DNA from 3 places in the Thiomicrorhabdus xiamenensis genome. Region 3 is predicted to be linked to each of the others. Evidence: predicted binding sites of a transcription regulator. Region 3 holds the regulator's gene; each other region holds the start of a gene.
What was found. The regulator PhoB, encoded in region 3, activates phosphate uptake and scavenging genes when phosphate is short. The targets are predictions, from matches to a motif close to GNNTGTCATAAAACTGTCANAT.
Positions count from the first base shown of each region.

Region 1: the regulator PhoB is predicted to act here: its motif matches at 1,294-1,315, upstream of ppk1 (polyphosphate kinase 1).
Region 2: the regulator PhoB is predicted to act here: its motif matches at 1,344-1,365, upstream of HQN79_RS09915 (histidine phosphatase family protein).

Region 1 covers NZ_CP054020.1:402,205-404,476, forward strand. Annotated here, with positions in the region: gene ppk1 (polyphosphate kinase 1) at 1-1,155, opposite strand, end outside; gene yidD (membrane protein insertion efficiency factor YidD) at 1,349-1,630, opposite strand; gene HQN79_RS01845 (bifunctional diguanylate cyclase/phosphodiesterase) at 1,687-2,272, opposite strand, start outside.
Region 2 covers NZ_CP054020.1:2,145,608-2,147,879, forward strand. Annotated here, with positions in the region: gene nrdB (class Ia ribonucleoside-diphosphate reductase subunit beta) at 158-1,291, shown strand; gene HQN79_RS09915 (histidine phosphatase family protein) at 1,408-2,109, shown strand; gene HQN79_RS09920 (metallophosphoesterase) at 2,142-2,272, shown strand, end outside.
Region 3 covers NZ_CP054020.1:1,958,510-1,960,781, reverse strand. Annotated here, with positions in the region: gene pstB (phosphate ABC transporter ATP-binding protein PstB) at 1-66, shown strand, start outside; gene phoU (phosphate signaling complex protein PhoU) at 88-819, shown strand; gene phoB (phosphate regulon transcriptional regulator PhoB) at 850-1,554, shown strand; gene phoR (phosphate regulon sensor histidine kinase PhoR) at 1,560-2,272, shown strand, end outside.

The sequences.
Region 1 (2,272 bases), 1.0 Mb from region 3:
AGGGTCCTTGGATGCCTCTTTAAGGAAGTCGATAACCGGCGTAAAGGCCTCATAAGGGTGGTGCAACAGAATGTCTTTCTGCGCGATACGGGCAAACAGCGAGTCGTTTTTCTTCTGGCGTGTAAACAGTTTGAAGGCCTTTTTAACGCTTTTCTTGGTCAGTTGTCGCTGGGTGTAAGGTTCGAACTGCAAATCCGGGCGGTTGACTCTATCCGGCAGAGCGCTCAGGCGGTGCAGGTTAACCGGACCATTGACCTGATAGAGCGCTTTTTCGGTCAGGTTGAAACGGTCCAGCAGGTAGTCCACCATATGCGGAGGACAGTTGTCCGCGACTTCGAGACGGATTGCGCCACCATAGTCTCGTGTAGAGAGTTCGCCACGCAGAGCGCTCATGATATCGTCAACCTCTTCTTCGTCGATAAAGAGGTTGGTGTTACGGGTGACACGGAACTGGTAGCAGCCGGTGACCGTCATTCCCGGGAAAAGCAGCGACACATTCGCGTGCAGTACCGAAGAGAGGAAGACAAAGTCGTTATCACCTTCTGTCGCTTCAGGCGGAAGTTTAATAATACGTGGCAATGAACGCGGGACCGGAACGATTGCCAGGCCGTTTGAGCGTCCGAAGGCGTCGGCACCTTCCAGAGAAACAATGAAATTCAAACTCTTGTTCAGAACACGCGGGAAAGGGTGCGACGGGTCAAGTCCAACAGCACTCAGAACCGGCTGTAAAGACTGGATAAAGTACTCTTTAATCCATGCCCGCTGGGTATCATTCCAGTGGTTGCGGCGTAGGAAATTGATGTTTTCCTTCTGTAGCTCCGGAATCAGGATATGGTTCAGCGTACTGTACTGTTGCTCGACGATCTCGTGTGCCGTGTCGGAGAGCATGTCGATCGCTTCGTTCGGATCCATTCCGTCCGGGCGGGTCAGGGTGCCCGGCTGATTGGCCACTTCATACAGACTGGCAAGACGGACTTCGAAGAACTCGTCCATGTTACTGCTGGAAATACACAGGTACTTAAGGCGTTCCAGTAACGGGATATCCGGGTTTTTAGCTTGGGCCAGAACCCGGCGGTTAAACTCCAATAAGCTTTGTTCGCGGTTGATATAGCGAGGGTAGTCGGTGGCAAGAGGTGGTAGATCGTTTGCGCTCATAGAGTAGGTCCCTGAAATCCCTTATTTGAGTATTAAAAAGTGATTAATGTCGGGTGCCGTTTTTCCACTGTTTCATCTACGTAAATACGGCACAATTTTCTATTCTAGCGCACTTGAATGACGCTGTAGTCGAAGAAATTGTGAAATATTTATGGCTGAGATCAGTCGCTTTAAATGAGAAAGGTTGCGAGCTTTATTGCTGTTTGTCGGGATTCTGTTGTTTGGATTTTTTCTGCGCATCGCAAGAACAGGGCGGAACGGGGTCGATTCCACCGGGGTTCCCTGGATGGCAGCGGCTGATGCGTTTGATCGCCAGCCAGGAACCTTTGATGACACCATGCGTTTTGAGAGCTTCGATGGTGTAATTGGAGCAGCTTGGATAGAAGCGACAGCGTGGTCCGAGCAACGGGCTGATAAAGAGTTGATAAAAGCGGATGATGGCGTAAAACAGCCAATAAACAGGATTCCATTTCATTGTTTAGATTTGCGCTCTTTGTTGCATGGCCGCTGTCCTTTTCCGAGTCGTCAGGCTTAGTTTCTTAAAGCGCGGTAGGTTGCGCTCTGATAGAAATTCTCGGCATGTTCGGTCAGCCAGACTTCCAAATCGTCACTCTTAAGTGGTTTGCTGATGACAAAGCCCTGAATGTATTCACACTGCCTCTCTTCGAGGAAGTTCAGTTGTTTGAGTGTCTCCACGCCTTCCGCGACAACCCGGACGTTCAGGTTGTGCGCCAGATGCAGAATCGCTTCACTGATGCTGATATCTTCTTCATCCATTGGCAGGCCGTCGATAAAACTTTTATCGATTTTGAGAATGCTCAGAGGGAAGCGCTTCAAGTAGCTCAAAGACGAGTAGCCGGTGCCGAAATCGTCAACGGCCAGCTCGAAGCCGAGTTTTCTGAGTTCCCGTAAAAGCTTGATGTTGGTATCGGCGTTTGTCATTACGGTACTTTCGGTCAGCTCGATTTCCAAAAGGCGGTTCGGAACGTCCGCCTCTTGCATTTTAGTCGCCAGGTTGGTGATGAAGCCTTCCGCGCTGAACTGACTGCTGCTGATGTTGATGGCGATGGATAGATCCTGGAAAGGTGTATTGCGCCATGATTTCAGTTGCTTGACG
Region 2 (2,272 bases), 190 kb from region 3:
TAAAAACCAAAAACACAACCTATAGTAAAAAAACACAAGAAAGAGAGAACTCCTGAAATATTTTAAATGACAATTAATCTCATTCAGTACTAAAATAGTCAATCTCTTAAAATTTCGGGGCCAAGCCCCTGTTTCGATTTAGAAGGAATAAACGGATATGAGTTGCCAAGATAAAAACACCTACTCAACTTTTTGTCAGGGTCACAATAATGCAATGAAAGAGCCGATGTTCTTTGGACAAAATGTGAATGTGGCGCGTTACGATCAGCAGAAATATCCGTTTTTTGAAAAATTGATCGAAAAGCAACTTTCCTTCTTTTGGCGCCCTGAAGAAGTAGACATCTCAACCGACCGTTCCCAGTATTCGCAACTGCCGGAAAACGAGCAGCATATCTTCGTCAGCAACATTAAATACCAGACCCTTCTGGACTCGGTTCAGGGACGCAGCCCAAACGTCGCGTTGCTGCCTCTGGTATCCATTCCTGAACTGGAAACCTGGATCGAAACCTGGGCCTTTTCGGAAACGATTCACAGTCGCTCCTATACGCACATTATCCGCAATATCTTCACCAATCCGTCCGAAGTATTTGACGATATTGTCGATAACGACGAAATCACCAAGCGCGCACTGGCTGTCACCTCGCACTATGACGAACTGATCGCCTTGACCAACAAAATGTACGCCGAAGAGATTGACCTGAATGACAATCCGGAATTCCGCAAACAGATCAAGAGCCAACTTTATCTGACCATGGTTTCGGTCAATGTTCTGGAAGCCATCCGTTTCTATGTTTCCTTCGCCTGCTCATTCAGCTTTGCCGAAAGATCGCTGATGGAAGGTAACGCCAAAGTCATCAAACTGATTGCCCGCGATGAAGCTTTGCATCTTTCTGGAACCCAGAACATCCTTAATCTGATGGCCGATGGCAAAGATGACCCTGAAATGGCTGTCATCGCCAAAGAACAGAAGGAAGCGGCCATCGAAATTTTCCGCTCTGCAGCGCAACAGGAAAAAGAGTGGGCCGAATACCTGTTCAAGGACGGCTCGATGATCGGTCTGAATGCCAGCATTCTCAAAGAGTATGTCGAATACATTACCAATGTGCGCATGAAAGCGCTGAATCTGGAACCGATTTTCGAAAACCGCAGTAATCCGCTGCCATGGATGAATAACTGGCTGGTCAGCGATAATGTACAGGTCGCTCCGCAGGAATCGGAAATCAGCTCCTACCTTGTAGGGCAAGTCGACTCCAAAGTCGATACCAACGACTTCAGCGACTTCTCCCTATAAGGGTTACACTTCTCATTTTCCGTCGGCGGCAGAGTTTCTGCCGCCTCTCTCCCCCCGTCATAAATTTTTCACCTAGCTGTGACATAAGCGTCATTCGTGCTCACTAAACTGGCCGAATGAAACGATGTTATTTAGCTTTTTTACGCCACGCACAGTACGAACAACAGCCGCAGACGCCAAGCGCCCTACAACCCTACGGATTGACTGAAGAAGGGTTTGCGCAAAGCCGCAAGGCCGCCAAAGCGCTGCAAAAACTGATCAAGCACCAAAAGTGGCAACTTTACCCAAGCATTTACAGCTCGAATCTGTTGCGCTCCTGGCAGACTGCCACCGAAATCAAGCACCAACTCAAACAGTCCTGTCAGATAGAAACGACCTCTGCGTTGAACGAGCGTTCCGTCGGTGCTCTGGCCAATCTGACGCTTGAACAGATTGAAGCAGTGATTGACCAGGATCCTCGGTTCGCACCTCTGCCACCGCACTGGAAAAGCAATTCCGACTTCTGCCTGCCGGTAGACGGTGCCGAATCCCTTATGCAGGCCGGCACACGTGTCAGCCAGTTCATTCAACAGACTGCTCTTCAGGTCATGGCCAACAGCGAGTCGAATAATCAGTTGATCGTAATGGTCGGCCATGGTGCAGCCTTTCGTCATGCCGCCTATAAACTCGGTCTGCTGGAAAAAGCGGAGATCGGTCGTTACTCAATGCACTATGCGCAACCGATGGTTTTCGAATGCCGCCTAAAGGGACACCAACTGGAAATCGACCTGCTCGCCGGAAAATGGAAAGTGCGTCAGGAAGAAGAACGCCCTGATTAAACGGATCGCAAAATTTTAGTGGAGGACTTCTGATGAATGCCCTGACAGAAAGTTGGTCGACTGCCAACGAATTCAATCCCCCTCACCGCTGGCAGACGCCGGGAAAAGATATCTACTTTTTCTGCGACCTGCATGCCGATGCCGACGCTCTGCTCAACTCCCT
Region 3 (2,272 bases):
GACACTTTGTTCACCAATCCGCAGGTGAAGCGTACCGAAGATTATATTACCGGCCGTTACGGTTAATTTTAGCGGGAGGAGAAAATTATGAATCGTGATGAATTTAACACCCATATTTCAGAACAGATGAACCGCAATATTGAGGCTCTGTTTAATGAAGTTTTGGAAATGGGCGGTCTGGTCGAGCAGCAGCTGGCGGATCTGAACCGTGCATTGGAGAACAATGATATCGAACTGGCGAAAGCCGCCATGTTGCAGGATGAAAATATTAACCGCGGCGAGATGGAGATCGACCGTCTGTGCGCGACGGTTCTGGCTCGACAGCAGCCGACAGCATCTGACTTGCGTCTAATTGTGATGGCGATTCGCATTGCGATGGATCTTGAGCGTATGGGCGACGAAGCGGTCAAAATTGCCAAAATGGCAATGGAGCAGTGTACGCTTGGTGGTGACTGCTCATCTATGCCCGCCTACACTCATCTGCGTCAGCTGATGGCGGCGAGCAGCCAGATGATTAAAACCGCTTTGAATGGTTTCTCCCGTTTGGATACGACCGATGTGATGTCGATCTATCATGAAGAAGAGCGCATGGATGAAGTCCTTCATCAGGCGGTTGAGGCAATTAAGGCGGAATTGCTTGCTTCTGACACTGCCGATAAGGTAGATTTGCAGTTGCGTATGCTGATGGCGGTTCGTGCTGCCGAGCGTATTACAGATCATGCCTTGAACATCGGTGAAAGCGTGGCTTATCTGGTTAAAGGTCAAGATGTGCGTGATCTTGATGAAGAGACTATGGCAAGAATTTTGTCACAGGAATAGAGACGTTATTTTACTGTTTGGAGAAGAGGTTTGAGTCAAAAAACGATTCTCATTGTTGAAGATGAAGCCGCAATCCGCGATATGCTTAAATTTACGCTAAGCTCGTCGGGTTTTTGGGTCGAAGAAGCCGATAATGCTGAGCAGGGCATGCGCCTGGCTTTGGATAAAACACCGGATCTGATCCTTTTGGATTGGATGCTGCCGGGAATTTCCGGAGTGACTATGGCGCAGAAGCTGCGTCAGAATGATCAGACCCGCGATATGCCGATTATCATGCTGACTGCGCGGGGCGAGGAAGAGGCTCAGGTTCAAGGTTTTGATGCCGGGGTCGATGACTATGTCGTTAAACCCTTCTCTCCGCGGGCTTTGGTTGCGAGAGTGAATGCCATTCTTCGCCGCCAGCATGGTGCTGTAGGCGCGAACGACGGGCAGCAGATTATTGCCGGTCGTATGTGTTTGGATATTGAAAGCCACCGTTTCTATGTCGATGGTGAAGAACTTAAGTTGGGGCCGACTGAATTTAAGTTGATTAACTTTTTTATGTCGCATGCGAACCGGGTGTTCTCTCGAACTCAGCTGCTTGATCAGGTCTGGGGGCTGAATGTCGTGGTCGAAGAACGTACTGTCGATGTGCATATTCGTCGTTTGCGCAAGCTTCTGGAACCCGTCGGAGTGGATAATTACATTCAGACTATTCGTGGTTCGGGATATCGTTTTTCAGTTGTTGAGGAATAAGCTGATTGTTAACAAGTGGAATTAAACGCGAGCTGACCTGGGTCATTGGGGCTCTCTGGCTTGCTTTCGGATTTGCCTGGCTGACCGGCTGGTGGTATTCAACCTCAGCCGGTTTTGTCGTTTTGTATATCGGCCGTCATTTATGGAGTGTACGGCGCTTCGAAAAATGGATTCAGGGTACCAGTATTGATGCGCATCCGCCGTTGACCGGTTTGTGGAGCGAAGTCTCCTATCAGGTTTCGAAGAAGCAGCGCGCTCTGGAAAAGCACGCGGATTTGAACTTCTATAAATCCGAGCAGTTTAAGGCGGCTTCGATGCTACTGCCGTCGGCGGTGGTTTCGATTGATCAGAATCACTATATCGAATGGCTTAACGAGCCTGCGACGCGAATGCTTGGCCTGCTTCGTCAGGATGTCGGACGCCGGATAGAGGCGATTATCCGACAACCGGATTTTCTGGAATATCTGAAATCTGGCGATTACCGCCGTGCCATTACTCTGACCCTGGATCAGTCGCGGATTTTTGAAGTCAAGATCATTAATTATTTTGAAAATCACCGTCTGTTGATTGCCACGGATATAACAGAGTTGTATCAGCTGGCGCAGATTCGCCGCGACTTTGTAGCCAATGCTTCGCATGAATTGCGCACGCCTTTGACCGTCTTGCACGGTTATCTGGAATTGTTAACCGACATGCCGCACGAACCGCAGTGGGATAC